2 regions of the Cobetia sp. SIMBA_158 genome follow, and region 1 is predicted to be linked to the other one. Evidence: predicted binding sites of a transcription regulator. Region 1 holds the regulator's gene; the other holds the start of a gene.
The links. Region 1 encodes PhoB, which activates phosphate uptake and scavenging genes when phosphate is short. Its sites were predicted from a motif close to TGTCATANNNNTGTCANA; they were not measured.
Positions count from the first base shown of each region.

Region 2: R2R70_RS04555 (UTRA domain-containing protein) is a predicted target of PhoB. The motif match lies at 6,213-6,230, and genes of this name have one in related genera.

Region 1 covers NZ_JAWJYL010000005.1:260,940-271,440, forward strand. Annotated here, with positions in the region: gene R2R70_RS10500 (ABC transporter permease subunit) at 1-621, shown strand, start outside; gene pstA (phosphate ABC transporter permease PstA) at 618-2,414, shown strand; gene pstB (phosphate ABC transporter ATP-binding protein PstB) at 2,411-3,256, shown strand; gene phoU (phosphate signaling complex protein PhoU) at 3,476-4,201, shown strand; gene cysZ (sulfate transporter CysZ) at 4,398-5,126, shown strand; gene phoR (phosphate regulon sensor histidine kinase PhoR) at 5,313-6,635, opposite strand; gene phoB (phosphate regulon transcriptional regulator PhoB) at 6,643-7,332, opposite strand; gene ubiA (4-hydroxybenzoate octaprenyltransferase) at 7,556-8,446, opposite strand; gene R2R70_RS10540 (chorismate--pyruvate lyase family protein) at 8,514-9,101, opposite strand; gene R2R70_RS10545 (NAD(P)/FAD-dependent oxidoreductase) at 9,411-10,501, shown strand, end outside.
Region 2 covers NZ_JAWJYL010000002.1:120,512-131,012, forward strand. Annotated here, with positions in the region: gene R2R70_RS04530 (PA4780 family RIO1-like protein kinase) at 74-937, opposite strand; gene R2R70_RS04535 (NAD(P)-dependent alcohol dehydrogenase) at 1,086-2,171, opposite strand; gene R2R70_RS04540 (hypothetical protein) at 2,502-2,690, shown strand; gene R2R70_RS04545 (NYN domain-containing protein) at 2,896-3,453, shown strand; gene R2R70_RS04550 (MFS transporter) at 3,739-5,091, shown strand; gene R2R70_RS04555 (UTRA domain-containing protein) at 5,252-6,022, opposite strand; gene R2R70_RS04560 (ABC transporter substrate-binding protein) at 6,649-7,737, shown strand; gene R2R70_RS04565 (alkaline phosphatase family protein) at 7,830-8,663, shown strand; gene R2R70_RS04570 (ABC transporter permease) at 8,663-9,511, shown strand; gene R2R70_RS04575 (ABC transporter permease) at 9,495-10,475, shown strand; gene R2R70_RS04580 (ABC transporter ATP-binding protein) at 10,475-10,501, shown strand, end outside.

The DNA of each region.
Region 1 (10,501 bases):
CTGCTGCCGGAAAACATGGCGGCCTTCGGGCTGTTGCCGCTGCTGTTCGTGCTGCTGTGGCTGGATGTGACCATCGCCGGCCAGGTCGAGCAGTGGTGGTTCGACGGCGACCTCCGTCAGTGGCTGTTCAGCCACTACGGCATCGATTACGCCCAGCGCAACACCCTGGTGACCGGCATGGCGCTGGGGCTGGCGGTGATGCCGACCCTGTTCACGCTCAGCGAGGACGCCCTCTCGTCGGTGCCGCGCGGTCTGGCCGCCGGCTCCGCGGCGCTTGGCGCGACGCCATGGCAGAGTCTGCGCCGCGTCATCCTGCCTGCCGCCGCCGTCGGGCTGTTCTCGGCGATGATGATCGGCATGGGGCGCGCCGTCGGTGAGACGATGATCGTGCTGATGGTGGCCGGCAATACGCCGCTGGTGGATGCCAGCCTGTTCGAGGGCCTGCGCTCACTGGCCGCGACCCTGGCCATCGAGCTGCCGGAGGCCGAGGTCGGCAGCAGCCACTACCGCTTGTTGTTCCTCGCTGCCCTGGCATTGTTCGTCTTCACCTTCGTGGTCAACACGCTGGCGGAAGTGCTGCGACAGCGCTTCACGCCGCCCAATCAGGGGAGCTGGGGATGAGTCACCCTGACACCAATCGCGCCAGCTCCTCATTGCTGCGCCCGCGCGAGCCGCTGGTCGGGCGCCTGCAGCGCTACTGGCGCGACGGCGGCCCGTGGGGCTGGCTGAATGCCATGGCGGTCAGTGTCTCGCTGGTGCTGGTGCTGGGCCTGCTCAGCCTGCTGGTGGTGGGCTCCTTCAGTCATTTCTGGCCCTCACGGCTGGTCGAGGTGGAGCTGACGGCACAGCCGGGCCAGAGTCCCACGGCCCTGACTACCACGCGCGGTGAGCCGGCGGCCGACAATCGCCATCTGCTCGGCGAGCTGATGCACGAGGAGGTGCGCCGTGTCGCCTCGGGTGAGGGGGATGACGCTCGCCAGCAATGGTGGTTGCTGCAGACATCCTCACGTGACGGGGCCGCGGCCAGCTGGCAGTGGCTGCCGGAGACGCTGCTCGACAGGATGACCTTCCCCAGCCAGGCGCTGATGCTTGAAATGCGCGATGGCCGCACTCTCTACGGCATGCCACGGGCGCTGAGTGACCCGATGACGGGGGAGATGGACCACACGCCCGATGTCGGCGACGGGCCTGCACGGCCCTTGTCCGAGGACGCCGAGCCACTGTTTTCCCGCCTGAAGATGATCGAGAGCGAGCGCCGTCAGCTGCAGGCGCTACGCCTGGACAGTGAAGTCTTGAGCAGTCGCTATCAGGCGTTGCAGCAGTCGCTCGAATCCCGGCGCAGCGCCACTGCTGACGGTGCAGCGGCGCAGACTCATGAGGATGCTGAGCTCGAGCAGGAGATGCAGGAGGAGTTGGAAGAGGTGCGCAGCGCCTTCATCGAGCGTGAAGGTCAGCTGAGTGCCCTGCGTGATGCCCTGGCGGGCGGTCAGTTGCTGCTGGGCGGCAATGGCGGCTACGAAGGCCGCATCGCGCTCGATGATATCCGCAATGCCTGGCGGCCCAATGCGATGGGCTTCAGCGGCCGGCTGATGATGACGTTCAAGCGTTTCCGCGACTTCGTGGCCGGCGCGCCTACCGAGGGCTTCGGTGGCGTCTGGCCCGCCATCTTCGGCACCGTACTGATGGTGGTGCTGATGTCGATCATGGTGATGCCCTTCGGCGTGATGGCGGCGCTCTATCTGCACGAGGTGGCCCATCAGGGGCGCCTGACGCGCCTGACGCGCATCGCGCTGCGCAACCTGGCCGGGGTGCCCTCCATCGTCTACGGCGTGTTCGGTCTCGGCTTCTTCGTCTATGGGCTGGGCGCCGGAATTGACGAGCTGTTCTATTCCGAGCGGCTGCCGACGCCGACCTTCGGGACCGGCGGCATTCTGTGGGCCTCGCTGACGCTGGCCCTGCTGACCTTGCCGGTGGTGATCGTCGCCACGGAAGAGGGGCTGGCGCGCGTGCCGCGTCGTCTGCGCGAAGGCGCGCTGGCGCTGGGGGCGACACGTCTGGAAACGCTCAAGCGCGTGGTGATTCCGGCGGCCTCGCCGGCGCTGATGACGGGGCTGATTCTGGCCGTGGCGCGTGCGGCGGGTGAAGTCGCGCCGCTGATGCTGGTCGGAGTGGTCAAGCTGGCCCCGGACCTGCCGCTGGATGACAGCTTCCCGTGGCTGCATCTGGACCGCAAATTCATGCATCTGGGGCATCAGGTCTATGATCTGGCCTTCCAGAGCAGCGATGCCTTCAGCAGTCGGCCGCTGGTCTACGCGACCGCGCTGGTGCTGGTGGTCGTGATTCTATGCCTCAATCTGAGTGCCATTCGCCTGCGTCACATGCTGGCACAACGTTACAAGGGAGCCACCGAATGAGGCGTGACTCTGAACAGCCCAAGCCCCAGTTGTTTCTTCAGGAGACGCCTGCGCGGCCGGCTGAGGACATCTGCCTGGAAACCCGCCACCTGAGCCTCGATTATCAGGCACGTGTCGGCAAGGAGAACCAGACGCGACGCGCACTGGAGGATGTCAGCCTGCAGATCGCACGCAAGCGCGTGACGGCCTTCATCGGCCCTTCCGGCTGCGGCAAGTCGAGTCTGTTGCGTACCTTCAATCGCATGACCGATCTCGACGAACAGTCACGTCTTTCCGGCAAGGTACTGCTCGAGGGCGAGGACATTCATGCGCGCGGCGTGGACGTGCCGATGCTGCGCCGCCGGATAGGCATGGTCTTCCAGACGCCAAATCCCTTTCCGATGTCGGTCTACGAGAACGTGGCCTTCGGGCTGCGGCTGGTCGGCGAGAATGACAAGCGCCACCTCGATGACAAGGTCGAATCCTGCCTGCGCTCCGCGGCGCTGTGGGAAGAAGTGAAGGACCGCCTGCACGACAGCGCGCTGGGGCTCTCGGGTGGCCAGCAACAGCGGCTGGTGATCGCGCGGACACTGGCGGTCGAGCCGGAGGTGCTGCTGCTGGATGAACCGGCCTCGGCGCTGGACCCCATCTCGACCCTCAAGATCGAGGAGCTGATCCGATCGCTGCGCTCGCGCCTGACGCTGATCATCGTCACGCATAACATGCAGCAGGCCGCGCGGGTGTCAGACGATACCGCCTTCCTGCATGAGGGCCGCCTGGTGGAATTCGCCCCGACCGATCAGCTGTTCACCAACCCGCGGCGCCGCCAGACGGAAGACTACATCACGGGGCGTTTCGGTTAGCGCTCTCATGCGCGAACGTGCAGCCAGGTAGCCTTTTCGCCCTGATATTGCTGACGATGGCGGCCAGATACCGCCTTTGCGCCATGGGTGAAACATAACTGCAATCAAGTGTCGGCATGCTGAGGGGGAGCCCGCTGTGTCAGTCAGTAGTGGGCCATACTTGTCACGTCATTCATGTCACGCCCCCTGACTCGGTGGGCGACTTTCCGGGAGAGGGAAATGGATATCACCAGCGATTCGCACGGCAAGCATATCTCAGAGCAGTTCAATCACGAGCTGGATGCACTGAAGACACACCTGCTGGCCATGGGCGGACTGGTAGAGAAGCAGCTGCAGGATGCCGTCACGGCATTGCTGGAAGGCGACAGTGAAACCGCCACGCGGGTGCGCGACAACGACAAGGCTGTCAACGACATGCAGCTCAAGATCGATGACGAGTGCACCCGGGTGCTGGCCCGCCGTCAGCCGGCGGCCTCCGACCTGCGCCTGGTGCTGGCCGTCATCCGCGCCACCTCCGATCTCGAACGTATCGGTGATGAATCGAGCAAGATCGCACGCAATGCCATCTCGCTGGTCGAGAATGGCCAGAGCCCGCGCGGCATGGTCGAGGTGCGTCATCTCAGCCAGCACGTGCGCAGCATGGTGCGTGACTCCCTGACGGCCTTCGCGCGCTTCGATACCGACCTTGCCCTCAAGGTGCTGCGTGAAGATGCCTCGGTGGATCTGGAATATCAGAGCGCGATGCGCTCGCTGATGACCTTCATGATGGAAGACGCGCGCCAGATCACGCCGGTGCTCAACGTGATGTGGATTCTGCGTGCGCTGGAGCGCATCGGTGACCACGCCGACAACCTGGCCGAGTACGTCATCTTCCTGGTCAAGGGCGTGGACGTGCGTCACACCGATACCCATGACCTGAAGCCGCAGGACCTGGACAAGAAGTGAGCTGACGCGCTTCTCTGCCCCTGTGTCGCCTCTTTCGCCCCGCACCTGCCCACCGGCAGGCCGCGGGGCGATTGCGTCGTGGGAGCGCGAGCGATGTCAGGCGGCCGACAGCTGCGCCGCGCAGGCGGGAGTGCTAGGGTGTGGCTCCGGTCAGCCCGCTGGCTGGCCGGTTCTTTTGAGATGACGAGGACGTCGCATGATTGATGCCGTATCGGCGCTGGTCCGCGGGACCCGCATGGTCTATACCCCCGGGCTGCGCCGCTTCGTATTCGTACCGCTGGCGATCAACCTGGTGCTCTACAGCATCACGCTGTGGGTATTGTTCAACCAGTTCGGTGGCTGGATCGATTACTGGATGCTCAAGGTACCGGCGTGGCTGGACTGGCTCAGCTGGTTGATCTGGCCGGTGCTGGTGGTGAGTCTGTTGCTGGTGGTGTTCTTCACCTTCAGCCTGGTGACCAACCTGATCGCCGCGCCCTTCTACGGCATTCTGGCCGAGAAGGTCGAGCACCGTCTGGATGGCACCCTGATCGATGATGATCGCGGCCTGATGAAGATCGGCGTCGACTCGCTGGGGCGTGAAATGGCCAAGCTGGGCTACTTCATCCCGCGCATGATCGCGCTGTTCATCATCGGCTTCATCCCGGGCCTGAACCTGCTCTCGCCGCTGTTGTGGGGGCTGTTCTCGGCCTGGAGCATGTCGATCCAGTACCTCGACTACCCGATGGACAACCATCAGGTCAGCTTCGGTGACATGAAGCAGCGCCTCAAGGCGCGCTGGTGGCCCTCACTGACCTTCGGCGCCGCGGTGTTCGTCATGACGCTGGTGCCGCTGGCCAATCTGCTGTTCATCCCGGGCGCCGTCGCCGGGGCGGTACTGATGTGGCAGAGCCACTACCGTCAGTTGCCGGCGCCGCGTCGTTGAGACAGCCTGTCGCAGAGCTGGCTTGTCGCTGAACTGACTCGTCGCTAGGTTGGCACGTCGCTGAAATAGCCGCAGTGTCGTCTGATTGACCAAACGAAACGCCCCGCAGTCGCCTCCTTTCGAGGTGGCTGCGGGGCGTTCTGCGTTGGGCTGGCGTCCGGGTCAGATCATCACGGAATCAGCCCATCACTGGGCTAGCGCACTGCTGGCCTGGGGAGCGCTTGCCTGACAGGCGCGCTCGTCGGGGAAGTGACAGCGGAAGCGCGCACCCTCGCCGGGGTGGCTGTCGATCTCCAGATGGCCCTGATGGCGAATCAGCACATGCTTGACGATGGCAAGCCCGAGGCCGGTGCCTCCCGTGGCGGTGCTGCGGCCCTTGTCGATGCGGTAGAAGCGCTCGGTCAGGCGCGGCAGGTGCACCGGGTCGATGCCATCCCCGTCATCTTCCACCTCGACCAGCAGGCCCTGGTCATCCGCCTTCCAGCGCAGGGTGATATGGCAGTCTTCGGGGGTGTAGCGCACCGCATTGAAGACCAGATTCGAGATCGCGCTGCGCAGTTCCTGCTCCTCACCGCGCAGTGACAGGCTGGCATCGGCTTCGATGGAGAAGGTGTGGCGCCCCTGGGACAGGCCTTCGGCGTCGTCGCGGATATGGCCGAGCAGGGCGCTCATGTCGATGCAGCGACCATTGTCGGACAGCTCGTCGGTTTCCAGGCGTGACAGGGTCAGCAGGTCCTCGACCAGGTGCTGCATGCGGTCGGTCTGGCTCTGCATCTGGCCCAGTCCACGCTGCCAGCGCGGTGGCAGGTCATCGGCGTAATCGGAGTAGGTCTCGAGATAGCCGGCCAGTACCGTCAGCGGCGTGCGCAGCTCATGGGAGACATTGGCCACGAAGTCGCGGCGCATCTCTTCCAGACGATAGAGGCGGGTGACGTCACGCAGCATGACCAGACGCTCGTTGTCACCGAACAGGGTGATGGAGATCTGCAGCGTCAGGTTGTCAGACAGCGGCGACTGGAGCGTCAGCGGCTCGCGGTAGGCCAGCCGATTGAAGTAGTCGATGAAGACGGGGTCACGCAGATAGTTGGTGATGTGCTGGCCGCGGTCGTGGCTGGCCTTGAGGCCGACCAGCTGCTCGGCAGCGCTGTTCCACCATTCCATGTCACCGTGGTTGTCCAGCATCACCAGGCCGTCGCGCATGGCCTCGGAGGATTCCTGGATACGGTTGAGGATGCTGCGCAGTCGCTCCTGAGCCTGACGCTGGCCCTTCTGGTAGCGGTAGAGACGATCGAGCAGGTCTCCCCAGACGCCATCGCCGGGCGGCGGCTCTTCATGGGGATTGGTGATCAGCCAGGTGTAGAGGCTCTTCAAGTGCTTGAGATGGACGAACAGATACAGCGAAAGACCCAGCGCCAGGCCCCAGCCCAGATGGCCCAGCAGGCCACCGATCAGGCCGAAGCCACCGGCAAGGTAGCCGAGGCGCCATAGCTCGTTGGTCCAATAGCGCATGAATCCCTCAGGCCTGAGCGCTGAAGCGGTAACCGGTGCCGCGGACGGTCTGGATCAGATGCTGATGGCCTGTGCCCAGCGCCTTGCGCAGGCGACGGATGTGCACGTCCACGGTGCGCTCCTCGACATAGACGTTGCCGCCCCATACCTGATCGAGCAGCTGACTGCGCGTGTAGGCACGCTCCTGATGCGTCATGAAGAACTGCAGCAGGCGATATTCGGTCGGGCCGACATCCAGCGAGTTGCCATGGGCGGTGACGCGGTGGCTGGCCGGGTCGAGCATCAGGCCCTCGACTTCCACCGCCTCCTCGACCCCCTTGGGAGTGGTGCGACGCAGCACGGCCTTGAGACGGGCGACCAGCTCGCGCGGCGAGAAGGGCTTGGTGATGTAGTCGTCGGCACCGGCTTCCAGGCCTTGAATCTTGTTGTCTTCCTCGCCCTTGGCGGTCAACAGGATGATCGGCAGCTCCGAGGTGGTCTCGTCACGCTTGAGACGCCGCGCGAGCTCCAGGCCACTGGTACCCGGCATCATCCAGTCCAGCAACAGCAGATCGGGCTTTTCATCGACGACGATGGCGTGGGCGTCCTGGGCATTGTCTGCCTCCAGCACGCGGTAATCCGCCATTTCGAGGGCAACGGCGATCATCTCGCGAATCGAGGATTCATCGTCGACAATCAGTACGGTCTTGGAGCTCATCGCTAGATCCCATGCAGCAGTCGGCGCACGCGCCAGAATGACAAGTCGATGACGATTACAACCCGCTTATATGACAACGAGATGACAACTGCCAGCATGGCAGCTTGCACGCAAGCCTGCCAGCCACCTTGGAGGCGCGGCAGGCAGGCATGAACCGTGGGCTGGGGAGCAACAGAGGGCAGGGGTCGCTTTAAATTAAATAATACTAATGTTTATGCAGGCGTCAGCTCATCGGCCAGGTCGCCAGGGCGATACCGGCGAAGATCAGCAGACCCGTCCAATGATTGTTGAGGAAGGCCTGGAAGCAGGGCGCACGCTCACGCTCCCGGATCAGACGTTGCTGCCAGACGAAGGTGACGGCGGCGGCGGCCAGCCCCAGCCAGTAGAAGATGCCTAGCACCAGCTGCAGGCCGATGCCGATCAACACCGCCAGCATGCCCAGCTGCAACAGACCGATCATCAGCTTGTCGGCACGCCCGAACAGCACGGCGGTGGACTTGATGCCCACCTTGAGGTCGTCGTTGCGATCGACCATCGCATAGGCGGTGTCGTAGGCCACCGTCCACATCAGATTGGCAGCGAACAGCCACCAGCCGTAGGTCGGTACCTCCTCCAGCGTCGCGGCGAAGGCCATCGGAATCGCCCAGCCGAAGGCGGCGCCCAGCACCACCTGGGGCAGATGATGGAAGCGCTTCATGAACGGATAGCTGGCCGCCAGCAGCACGGCGACGATCGACAGCAGCACCGTGGTCAGGTTGGTGAAGCACACCAGCACGAAGGCGGCCGCGACCAGCCCCCCGAACAGCGTCAGCGCCTCGCGCTCCGAGATGCGACCCGAGGTCAGCGGCCGGTCTCGCGTGCGCTCGACATGCTTGTCCCAATGGCGGTCGGCGTAGTCGTTGATGACGCAGCCGGCGGCGCGCATCAGATAGACCCCGGCGATGAAGATCAGCAGGGTCGTGCGCTCGGGAATGCCATCTGCCGCCAGCCACAGTGCCCACAGGGTCGGCCACATCAGCAGCCAGGTGCCGATGGGGCGGTCCAGCCGTGTCAGGGCGAGGTAGTCGGCCAGTCTGGAAGGACGCGAAGCGGCGGAAGTGGATGACGCGGTCATCGGGGCTCCTGGGCGGGTGGTAGTGGGCAAGGGAAGAGAGGGAAACGAGGCCAGTCGGGCGCAAGGCTCAGGCCAGCTGCAGCGCGTGCTGGAAGGCCGGTGTGAAGCCCTCCTGCACCAGCACCTTGAAGCGACCATGCGAGAACATCGAGCGGCGCATCCACAGGCTGGTGGTGCGGGCCAGCGGCCTGGGGCTCGAAAGCACCAGCGGGGCACGGCTGACATCGATGGCGCTGCGGGTCAGGTCGGGCTGGCGAAACAGCCAATGGCCCAGCGAGCGCTCACCCAGCGTCGAGAGGCGATGACCGTGGGTCAGGTCCAGCGCCGCCAGCGAGCGTGCGATCACCCATGGCGTATCGCCATGACAGAGCGCCACTTCGCGCCGCCAGACATGCCGGCGTGAGCCGATGCCCAGCAGGCGTGCCTCATCCAGCCGCGCGGGGCCGGTGTCCTGCAGCAGCAGGCGCACGCGCAGGCCCTGGATTGGCTGGCCATCGCGTTCATCCTGCTGCTGCATGGCGCTGGCAAGACGCTGGGTCAGCGAGTCCGTCGAGGAGAGCCACGCCCACCAGCCGGCCGGCATGACACCTTGCAGCGTGGCAGCCGGCTGCCAATGGCGGCGCACCGCCGCCGAAGCAGCGGGTGCGGCGCGCATGTGCGAAGGCCAGCGAGGCGCAGGCTGGCATAGAGTCTCGGTTGACGAATGAGGCGCCTCACAGGTGGAGGTCTGTGGCGTGAGCGCTGCGCGATGAGGCTCGCCTGCTGGGCATCGGACCACGGTGAATTCCCTGTCAGGATGACGAAATGGCGAGTCTAGCATGGCCGGGCGGCAAGGCCTCCCGCTCAGGCATGCCTGCACTGCTGGCGGGCTGGTATGCTGGGCGCATTCATCGGCGTTCATGACGGACGCTGCTGGCGCTCTTTCATCAGCGCTTCCCTCGGATCGATCTCAGGAGATGGTGCCATGCGCGACCCTCGCACCCTTGTCATCATTGGTACCGGCATGGCGGGCATTGGTCTGGCGCGCGCGCTGCGTGCGCGTGACAAGGACAGCCGGCTGATCCTCATCAGCCAGGACAGCGGCCACGATTACGCCAAGCCCATGCTGTCCACCGCCTTCGCCAAGAAGATGTCGGCCACCGATCTGTCGCGTCAGGCGCCGGTGGCGCTGGTGGACGAGCTGAATGCCGAGCTGCGTACCCATCAACGCGTCACTGCCATCGACGGTGATGCCCGCCAGCTATGGCTGGGCGAGGAGTGTCTGGCCTATGACGAGCTGGTGCTGGCACTCGGCGCCGCGCCGCGTCGTCCCTTCCCCGTCGCCGCGGAAGTGGCCTCACGCGTGCAGAGCATCAATGATCTCGACGACTATGCGGCCTTCTGCGCGACGCTGGCGAAGGCCCGCGAGCGTGGGGAAGACGGGCACGTGGTGATTGTCGGTGCCGGACTGGTCGGCTGTGAATACGCCAATGATCTGACGGCCGCCGGCCACCGCGTCACGCTGGTCGCGCCGGAGGAAACTCCGCTGGATGGGCTGCTGCCGCAAGCACTGGGGCAGCGTCTGGGCGCGGCGCTGGATGGGCTCGGTGTGACGCGTCGCCAGGGCGAGATGGTCGAGACCATCGCCGCCAGCTCGGGCGAGGAGGCCGAGCGTCAGGCCGCGCCGGTCGAGGTGCGCCTGCAGAGCGGTCGTCGCCTGACGGGCTCCGTGGTTCTGCTGGCCACCGGGCTGGCGCCGCGCATTCGTCTGGCGCAGGCCGCGGGCCTGAGCGCCGGCGGCGACGGCATCCGTGTCGACCGCCACCTGGCCACCTCCCAGCCGCATATCTGGGCGCTGGGCGATTGCGCCAGCGTCGAGGGCGTCAATGCCATGTATGTCCAGCCGCTGCAGATGGCCGCGCGCACCCTGGCGGCCAACCTGTGTGGTGAGCCGAGCGTACTCGACTGGAAGGCGTGGCCGGTGCTGGTCAAGACACCGGTCTTGCCGGTGGTGGCCTATCCGCCGCGTTCGGCCGTGGCGCGCTGGGAAATCACCGGTGAAGGCGATGACCTCGA
Region 2 (10,501 bases), on a different contig from region 1:
CTCAACGCTTCTGGCGGGAGCCCAAGGCCTGGCAAACGGCTAGCGGCCAGCAGTTAGCAGCTAAAGATTCCTGCTAGTCATCATCGCCCTCTTCGGCACTCTTCTGGCGCGCCTTGCGCTCCTGCTCTTCTTCCATGGCCGCCATGATGTTCTCGAGCAGCGCATCCACGTCCGGCGCTTCGGCGTCGTCCTCATAAAGGCCCGTCAGCTCGACATCCGGGTCCATGTCGCCGGCCTCGAACAATGCCCAGATCTCGTCGGCGTAGCGTGTCTGTGCCAGTTCAGGCGCGAACATCGCGTAGTAGGCGGTGATATTGGCAACATCACGCGCCAACATGCTCTTGGCATTGTTGTTGGCCGCGGCATCGACCGCCTGCGGCAGATCAATGATCACCGGGCCATAGTCATCGACCAGCACGTTGAACTCGGACAGGTCGCCATGTACCAGGCCGGCATGCAGCATGCGCACGATGTACTGCATCATCAGCGCATGGTCTTCCCGCGCCTGCTCGGCGGACATCGAGACATCATTCAGTCGTGGTGCCACATTGCCGTCGTCATCGGTGACCAGCTCCATCAGCAGCACGCCATCGAAGCAGCCGAACGGCTGCGGCACGCGCACACCGGCATCGGCCAGACGATACAGCGCATCGACCTCGGCATTCTGCCAGGCGGCCTCCTGCTGGTTGCGTCCGAAGCCGGAGCCCTTCTCCATCGCCCGTTGACGGCGACTGTTACGCACCTTGCGGCCTTCCTGATACAGCACAGCCTGCTTGAAGCTGCGCTGGGCAGCATCCTTGTAGACCTTGGCACAGCGAATCTCTTCTCCGCAGCGCACGACGTAAACCGAGGCTTCCTTGCCACTCATCAAGGGGCGGAGCACTTCATCGACCAGACCGTCATCTATGAGCGGCTGGATTCTCTTTGGCGTTTTCATCGCGTTCTTATACGCGTTTTGCGATACATCGGGAATCACCCTGTAGCAATTTTGTGACATACCTTACGACAAAACCCCCGCCAATGCGTCATTGGCGGGGGGTTCAGCATTCACTGACAGACTGCCTCGGCGGCAGCAGCGCCAGCGCTTATTGGGCGTTCTTGAGGCTCTGCATGTCAATCACGAAACGATACTTGACCTTGCCTTCCTGCATGCGCTTCCAGGCATCATTGATGGTGTCGATGTCGATCATCTCGATATCACAGCCAATGTCGTGCTCGGCGCAGTAGTCGAGCACTTCCTGGGTCTCCGGCATGCCACCGATCAACGAGCCCGCCAGTACACGGCGCTTCATGACCAAGTTGCCGCCCTGCAGCGCGGGGTCCACTTCCTGCACCAGGCCGACGAGGATATGCGTGCCGTCGTACTTCAGGGTATTGAGGTAAGGGTTGAGATCATGCGGCACCGGCACCGTGTCGAGCAGGAAGTCGAAGGTTTCGGTGGCGGCTGCCATCTGCTCGTCATCAGTCGAGACGATCACATGATCGACACCATTCTCGCGCGCTTCCTCGACCTTGCTCTCGCTGCGGGTGAAGAGCGTCACTTCACAACCCATCGCCTTGGCGAACTTGATGCCCATGTGGCCCAGGCCGCCCATGCCGATCACCCCGACCTTGTCGCCGGACTTCACGCCGTAGTGACGCAGCGGCGAATAGGTCGTGACACCCGCGCACAGCAGCGGCGCGGCCACTGCCGGGTCGAGCTTGTCCGGGATGGAGACCACGAAGCGTTCGCTGACGACGATCTTGTCGGAATAGCCGCCCTGGGTGAGGCTGCCATCGTGACGGTCCGGGCTGCCGTAGGTCATGGTCATGCCGTCGAGGCAATATTGCTCGAGCCCCTTCTGACAGGCGCTGCATTCACGGCAGGAATCCACCATGCAGCCGACGCCGACCATGTCGCCCACCTTGTACTGACTGACGTCATTGCCCACCTGGGTCACCCGACCCACGATCTCGTGCCCCGGCACCAGCGGATACTGAGAAAAGCCCCAGTCATTGCGGCCGACGTGCAGATCCGAGTGACAGACACCGCAGTAGAGAATCTCGATGGCCACGTCATCCGGTCGCGGCTGGCGACGCTCGAAGTTCCAGGGCGCCAGGTCTGCCGTTTCGGATGCCACCGCATAAGCGCGAGTCTGGCCGTCAAAATCACCGTTGGAAGGGCTTGTCATGGAGTCTCTCCTTGCTTGGCTGAGCGTCGGACAGCCTGGTCATCAAAGATGATTCAGCGCCCGTAAAAGGATTCGCATGCCATGCGGCAATCGCGATCATGCCCACTGACTTCTTGCCGACAGCCCGACTTTTCAATGGCTTGGCTGCTCTGCATCACTGTGTTGGTCAGATCGCAACAGCGCCCCACCAAGCTGCGCGAGGCTTGCAGACACAAGGGAAAGCGACGCAAAACATCTTGCTTCTGATTCCAAATTGACGCCATCAAGCAGCAAAGTTGCCACTGTGTTATCATGCATCTTCACCCCTCACGTCTTGGAACGGAGTCCCGCATGGCGAATACTCGTACTGCTGCAAAGAAAAAAGCACCGGCTGCTGTCGAAACCTCAGCCTCGCTTGAAGCTCAGATGCAGGCCTTCCTGGACCGTGGTGGCAAGGTGGATGTGATTGAATCCGGTGTCAGCGGCCAGGTCATTGGCGTCAAGCCGACCAAGCCGTCAAACCCTGCTGCCAAGAGCTGAGGCTTGCCCATCAAGCCTTGGTGCCCGAACGCGCTGCTCGCCTCACTCAACTGGCGTCTGCCATCGAGTCACTGACCGGTGAGAGCGTTGTTCATCGCTAGACCTCCAGCCGCTGCCCTGCATCATCAGGTAGCGGCCGGCTTCTTTCTGGGGAGAGGAAAATCATCTCTTGCCTGCCCTTGCTCCTCCCGCCACGGCGACGCCCATGCCAGCCTCTACTTCGCGCGACAGCTCCCTCGACTCCCGCCAGCACAGCGTGCATGGCACTCGCGACGCGGATGGGGCACGCACACGCCTGGCCGTCTTCATTGATGTGCAGAACATCTACTACACCACCCGCGATACCTTCGGCCGGCAGTTCGATTATCGTCGCCTGTGGGCAGAGCTCGAGCGCCTCGGCTCGATTCAGCATGCCTACGCCTACGCGATCGAGCGTGGCGACCCCAAGCAGCAGCAATTCCAGCAGCGCCTGCGCGAGATAGGCTTCACGGTCAAACTCAAGCCCTTCATCCAGCGCGGCGACGGCTCGGCCAAGGGCGACTGGGATGTCGGCATCACCATCGACGTGATGGAAGCCGCCCCCGAGGTCGATGAGATCATCCTCGCCTCCGGCGATGGCGACTTCGCCCTGCTGCTGGACCATGTCGCCACCCGCCACGCCATCACCACCCGCGTCTATGGCGTCGAAGCCCTCACCGCCCTCGCCCTGATGAAAAGCGCCCATCACTTCCGCGAAGTCGATGAAAGCCTGCTGATGCGCTGAAGTTTGCCAGGCGCTCTTCTCCCTTTTGATCAGCTTGTTCTCTGTCATGTCAGCAACGGCCTGAGACGGGATTCCTGCACCCGACATGCTGATGCCAAGGCGCCACAGCATATTGACGGCGTCGGTCATGTCCCATCAGTCATGTCCGATCGGTCATGTCGCATCGGACATTACTGATGTCGCATTGAGCGTGATCGCCCTTTACCGCGTGCCGCAGGATGACGCAGGGAGCTGTGCGCTGCTAAAGCCACACCTCTTCCCGATTCCTCTCATGCGGAGCAAGACATGAACAACAACAAGACAGGCGGGGCCGACAGCATCTCGCCAGCCACGCTGAGACGCGTGCTGGCAGCCTCTGCCATCGGCAATTTCATCGAATGGTTCGACTTCGCCATCTACGGCTTCATGGCCGTGATCATCTCGCAGCACTTCTTCCCGCAGGGCGACCCGACTCTGGCACTGATTCAGACCTTTGCCGTCTTTGCGGTGTCCTTTGCCTTGCGCCCCCTCGGCGGCATCTTCTTCGGCACCCTGGGGGATCGCATCGGGCGCAAGAATGTCCTGGCCATCACCATCATCATGATGGCCAGCGCCACCGCCTTGATCGGTCTGTTGCCGACCTATCAGAGCATCGGCATGCTGGCTCCGCTGCTGTTGACGCTGGCTCGCTGCGCTCAGGGTTTCTCGGCAGGCGGCGAATACGCCGGTGCCTGCGCCTTCGTGATGGAACACGCCCCTGACGACAAGCGGGGCTGGTACGGAAGCTTCATTCCCGTCTCGACCTTCAGCGCCTTCGCCACAGCAGCAGCACTCGGTCTAGGCCTCAACAGCCTGGTACCGGAAGCCACCATGCAGGCATGGGGCTGGCGTGTCCCCTTCCTGATCGCTGCACCACTGGGGCTGATCGGGCTTTACATGCGCCTCAAGCTGGATGACTCACCGGCGTTCCGCCTGATTCAGCAGGAACACAACGCCACCAGCGCCCCGCTCAAGGAAACACTGACCACCCACGGCAGCACCATCGTAAGTCTGATGGCCTTCATCTCTGCCACGGCGCTGTCGTTCTACATGTTCAGCACCTATTTCGCGACCTATATGCAGGTGGCGGGCGGCGCCACGCGCCAGACGGCATTGCTGGCAAGCCTGGGTGGCCTCATCGTCGCCGCATTGCTGTGCCCATTGGCCGGACGGTATTCGGACCTTGTCGGGCGACGCAATACCATCATCATGGCGTGTGGCAGTCTGGCCATCGCGGTATTTCCCGCCTATTCGCTTGCCGCCAGTGGCACCTTGTGGGCGTCCATGCTGGGCGCTTCATTGATGGCGGTCGGTGCCGTGCTCTGCGGTGTCGTCACGGCCGCACTGCTCTCGGAGCAGTTCCCGACCCGCGTGCGCTATACCGCCTCGGCACTCAGCTACAATGTCGCCTACACCATCTTCGGCGGCACCGCCCCGCTGGTCGCCACCTGGTTGATCGACTTGAGCGGCAACAACCTGGCACCCGCCTGGTACCTGATCGCGATCGCCGCCGTGGCCCTGCTCGGTGGCCTGCGACTGCCGGAAACCCGTGGCATCTCGCTCACCGACATCCCAGAGACTCCGCGCAGGAGAGCGTCGAGCGTCATGCCGGCCGCATGAACTGAGATCTCGTGACCACTGATGAAATCGGCCTGACAGACATGCCTCCTCAGCGATGACAAAACACCCGCCACAGCGACTGATTCTCGCCATGGCGGGTGTTTTCGTCTGGGCCACCAGCGGCTTGCCAGGCATTCAGGCTTTACCGCGAACTTGCCGGCTAGCTCTGTGGTGCGGCACTCAGCGTCAATTCGATGGCGTCGTGGCGCCAGTGTTCATCATCGCAGTCCACCGCGCGGCCATTCTGATCGAAGTTGATGCGAGTGATGCGCTGCGCGGGGCTGCCCTGTGCGGCGTTCAGCGCGGCGGCGGCCTCAGCGTCGAACACCGTGGAAGCCAGCTCGAAGCTGACGCGGCTGACACGAATGGCGTATTCGTGCCGATAGAGGTCGGTCAGGGAGTGGGCAGCGAGGTCGAAATCGAGGATGCCCGGGAAGCAGTCACGTCGCAGGTGATGGCAGACATGCAGCACGCGCCGCCCGTCGATACGCCGCACGCGAGTGATGCGATAGACCACTGAGTCCTCCGCAATCCCCAGCCGCCGCGCGATCACCGCGTTGGCAGCGACTTCTCCTGCCGCCAGTACCTCGGTGCTGGCCACCCGCTGCTGTGACTCGACCATGTCGCGAAATGGCAGGCACGCCAGCAAGTCATAGCGCAGTCGTGGCGGCGAGACGAACCAACCCCGCCGATTCTCGCGATAGATACGCCCCTCCGCCTCCAGCTGCAGCAGGGTGTCGCGCAGGGTGACCCGCGTCGTGGCAAAGCGTTCGATCATCTCGCGCTCGGAGGGCAGGCGCTGTGAAGCGCGCAGCGGCGCTGCCTCAAGATGGTTCAGCAGCTTGCCCTTGAGCCCTGCCACGGGGACATCCGCGTCAGGAGTTGCCGATGAAGCGGCGTCACTCTGGGGCTCAAGCGAAGATGAAGGCATGCGAAGTTCCTGAAAGATAACGAAAGACAGCAATTTCTGGCGAGTCACTTGCATGACATCCAGGGCGTCCAGGATGGAAAGGGTCAGAGCGAAGCGATTCCTGTGGTCTAGTTCAGATGCCCCGCAAAGCTCAGTGCGACTTTTCAAGACACGCTTGTCGAGACACGCATGAGGAGAATAGTGGCATTGGCGTGACAACTCGGTTACAGCGCAGGTCTGGCTGCCACGACAGGCCAGTCATCACGTGCTGACTCATGCCTTGTCCGCCTAGGCTGTGGAAGATAGCGAGGACCGGGGCCCGCGGCAAGGCGCGGAGAAGGTATGAAGGAGGCAGAGGCAGAGCCGCCACCCCATGCCATAACAACGACATGTTGACGACATGCAACTGTCACAGGCGAGCGCTAGAGTCGATCGTGCCTTTCGAACTGAACTAGACCACACAGTCTCGGCTTTCGACACTTGGCTGAGCACTTGGCAGAGCACTGGTCTGATCAATGATCCGAGAACTGGCCTGAGCAATGACCTGAGCACCCGGACGTGCTCTCAGCGTGTCGACAGGGTGCCTGATGCCCGTCACGCCTTACCTTCAGCGCAGCGATTGTTCATCACCTACTGGGGAAATCTCCTTGAAGTCGATTGCCACTATCTCATCCCGCTCCACCGGCCTGCTGGTTTCCACCTGCATGGCCGCCCTGTTGGGCAGTGCCTCCGTCAGTGCCGCCGACATGCCGGCTGACCTTCTCGAGGCCGCTCAGTCCGAAGGCCGTGCCGATAGCGTCGGCATGCCGGACAGCTGGGCCAACTGGAAGGACACCTGGGCAGACCTCGAGTCGAAGTATTCCATCGCGCATAGCGATACCGACATGAGCTCCGCCGAGGAAGTCGCCAAGTTCAAGGCCGAGGGTGAGAACGCCACCGCCGATATCGGTGACGTGGGCTTCGCCTTCGGTCCGATCGCGGTGCAGCAAGGGGTGACCCAGGCCTACAAGACCACGACCTGGGAGCAGATCCCGGAGTGGGCCAAAGACAAGGACGGCCACTGGGTACTGGGCTACACCGGCACCATTTCCTTCATGATCAACAAGACACTGGTCAGCGAAGATGAGCGCCCGACCTCCTTCGCCGATCTCGTCGAGGGTGATTACAAGGTGTCCGTCGGCGCCGTGGGCAAGGCCTCCCAGGCCAACAACGCCATTCTGGCCGCTGCCTTCGCCAATGGCGGCAAGGAATCCGACCTGACACCGGGCCTGGAAGTCTTCGCGGAACTGGCGCGCCAGGGCCGTCTGTCACTGGCAGAGCCGAGCATCGCCAACCTGGAGAAAGGCGAAGTCGAAGTCGCCCTGCTGTGGGACTTCAATGCCCTGAACTATCGCGACCAGATCAACCGCGACACCTTCGAGGTCGTCATCCCGTCTGATGCCTCCGTGACCTCCGGCTACGCCACCATCATCAACAAGCATGCCGCGCACGCGAATGCCGCCAAGCTGGCCCGTGAGTACATCCTCTCCGACGCCGGTCAGCTGAACCTGGCCAAGGGCTATGCCCGTCCCATCCGCGCCGAGCACCTCACCCTGCCCGAGGATATCGCCGCCAAACTGCTGCCCAACGAGCAGTACGCCAATGCACGTCCGGTCCAGGACTTCGCGGGCTGGGAAGCCAGTGCCAAGCAGCTGCCGCGTCAGTGGCAGTCCCAGGTACTGATCCACCAGCAGTGATCCCCGGCCTCTGCTTCACGCGAGCAGAGCGCGCACCATCCTGACAGACGGCATCGCCTTTGCGGTGCCGTCTTGAGCTTCACGGAGTCACCATGTCTCAGCGTGTCATTCTTGTCGTGCTCGACGGCCTCAACCACGCCGTGGGTCATCATGCCATGGGCTATCTGAGTGCTTTGGTCGAGGCCGGCCGTGGCCAGTATCAATCACTGGACTGCGAGCTGCCGGCCATGTCGCGCCCGCTCTATGAATGCCTGCTGACCGGCGACCTGCCTGTCGACTCAGGTATCGTCAACAACGGTATCGTGCGCCGCTCACTCGGCATCAGCCTGTTCGACCTTGCCAGCCAGCAGGGCAAGCGCACGGCTGCCGCCGCCTATCATTGGGTCAGCGAACTCTATGTCGCGGCCCCCTTCGTGCCGGCCCGCCATCGCTGGCTCGACAACCCGGAATCCGCCATCCAGGCGGGCATCTTCTACTGGCAGGATCATTATCCGGATGACCATCTGTTCAGTGACGCCGAAATGCTGCGCCTGCGTCACGACCCGGATTTCCTGCTGGTGCATAGCATGAACATCGACGATGCCGGCCATCGTCATGGCGGCGACACGCCGCAGTATCGCAATGCCGCACGGCATGCCGACGTCGCGCTGGCCGACTACCTGCCGGCATGGCTGGAAGCCGGCTATCAGGTGATGGTCACCGCCGATCACGGCATGAATGCCGACCGCTCTCACTCCGGCCTGCTGGAAGAGGAGCGTCGCGTGCCGCTGTGGACCTTCGGCAGCGCCTTCGCCAACGGCGCCGCGACGAACCTCAAGCAACGCGAGCTCTGCGGCACCCTGGCCACACTGCTGGGGCTTGAGCACAGCAAGGCGAGCAATCCGTCGCTGCTGGCGAGTCATGCTGCCACGCGAGGCCTCGAGTGATGTCTGCCGCCTTCAAGCGCCGCCTGACCAGCCCCGTCATGTGGCTACTGCCGTTTGCGCTGATCTTCGGCGCCTTCCAGATCGCGCCGCTGGTGTGGGTGATGATCAGCGCCTTCAAGACCCCCACGGGCTGGGGGCTGGCCAACTTTCACGAGATCGCCTCCTCGGCCTTCTTTCGACAGGCCATCTGGCGCAGCCTCGAGATCTCCTTCATGTCCAGTGTGCTGGGGTTGGCGATCGCCGCCGTGACCTGTCACAGCATGCACCGCTGTGGCCCGCGCCTGACGCGCATGATGATCGCCTTCACCAACATGACCAGCAACTTCGCCGGTGTCCCGCTGGCCTTCGCCTTTATCATCCTGATGGGCGCCAACGGCATGCTGACCCTGATGCTGGAGCGCTTCGGTCTGCTCGAGGACTTCAATCTCTACTCGCGCACCGGCCTGATCGTCATCTACACCTGGTTCCAGATTCCGCTGGGCATCCTGTTGCTGTATCCCGCCTTCAGCACCCTGAAGACGGAGTGGCGTGAAGCCGCCAGCCTGCTGGGCGCCAATCGCCTCGCCTACTGGCAGCACATCGGCCTGCCGGTGCTGTGGCCGTCACTGGCGGGCACGCTCACCGTGCTGTTCGCCAATGCCATGGGCGCCTACGCCACCGTCTATGCGCTGGTGAATACCAGCTACAACCTGATGACCATCCGCATCGCCAATCTGGTCTCCGGCGACCTGTTCCTGCAGCCGGAACTGGCCAGCGCGCTGGCCCTGGTGCTGGTCGTCATCCTCGTCATCGTCACGCTGATTCAGCAATGGCTCATGCGCAGGAGCTACCATGTCACTTCCCGCTGAACTGCCCTATCGCCACGGCAAGCCCTTGCTGCCCAGCCTGATGGCGCGCCTGCGCCGCGTGAATATCTACACCTTCATCGTCACCAGTGTCTTCGCACTGCTGGCACTGCCGCTGATCGCGACGCTGTTCTACGCCCTGGCGACACGCTGGGGCGCGAGCCTGACCCCCGATGCCCTGACCGTGAAATGGTTTCTGGAGCTCTGGACCACACCGCGTTTTCTGGCGGCGTTCGGGCGCTCGCTGCTGGTCGCCGTCGGCGCGCTGGCACTGTCGTTGCTACTGATCGTGCCGGTGGTGTTTCTCGCCCACACACGCTATCCGCGCCTGGACAGCGTGATGAATGGGCTGATCCTGCTGCCCTTCGCCGTGCCACCCATCGTGTCATCGGTCGGCCTGCTGCAGCTCTACGCAGGTGGCCCGCTGGCCATCGTCGGCACGCCGTGGATCCTGATCCCCACCTACTTCACCATCGTGCTGCCCTTCATGTACCGCGCCCTGGCCAACAGCCTGCGCGCACTGGACGTGGCGTCCCTGATGGAGGCCGCTCAATTGCTGGGGGCGAGTCCGCTCAAGGCGTTCTTCCTGGTCGTGCTGCCCAATATTCGCGTCGGCATCCAGATTGCCGTCTTCCTGGCCTTCTCGTTCCTGGCTGGCGAATTCGTGTTCGCCAACATGCTGGTCGGCACCCGCTTCGAGACCCTGCAGGTCTATCTGAACAATATCCGCGGCGCCAGCGGCCACTTCACCAGCGCCTTGGTCATCACCCTGTTCGTATTCACGCTGATCCTGACCTGGCTCGGCAATCGTCAGCCCGCCGAGCAGGAGATGCCCGCAGATGACCCCGACGAGGCGCTGGCCACCACCATGACCGACGGCTTGCCCGGCCCGGTGCCGAGCGCCGAATCCGAGCCGCGCCACACCCACCACCAGTCGTCAGACTCCGCATCCCGAGGGGACCGCTGATGCTTGCCATCGACACCGCCACCACA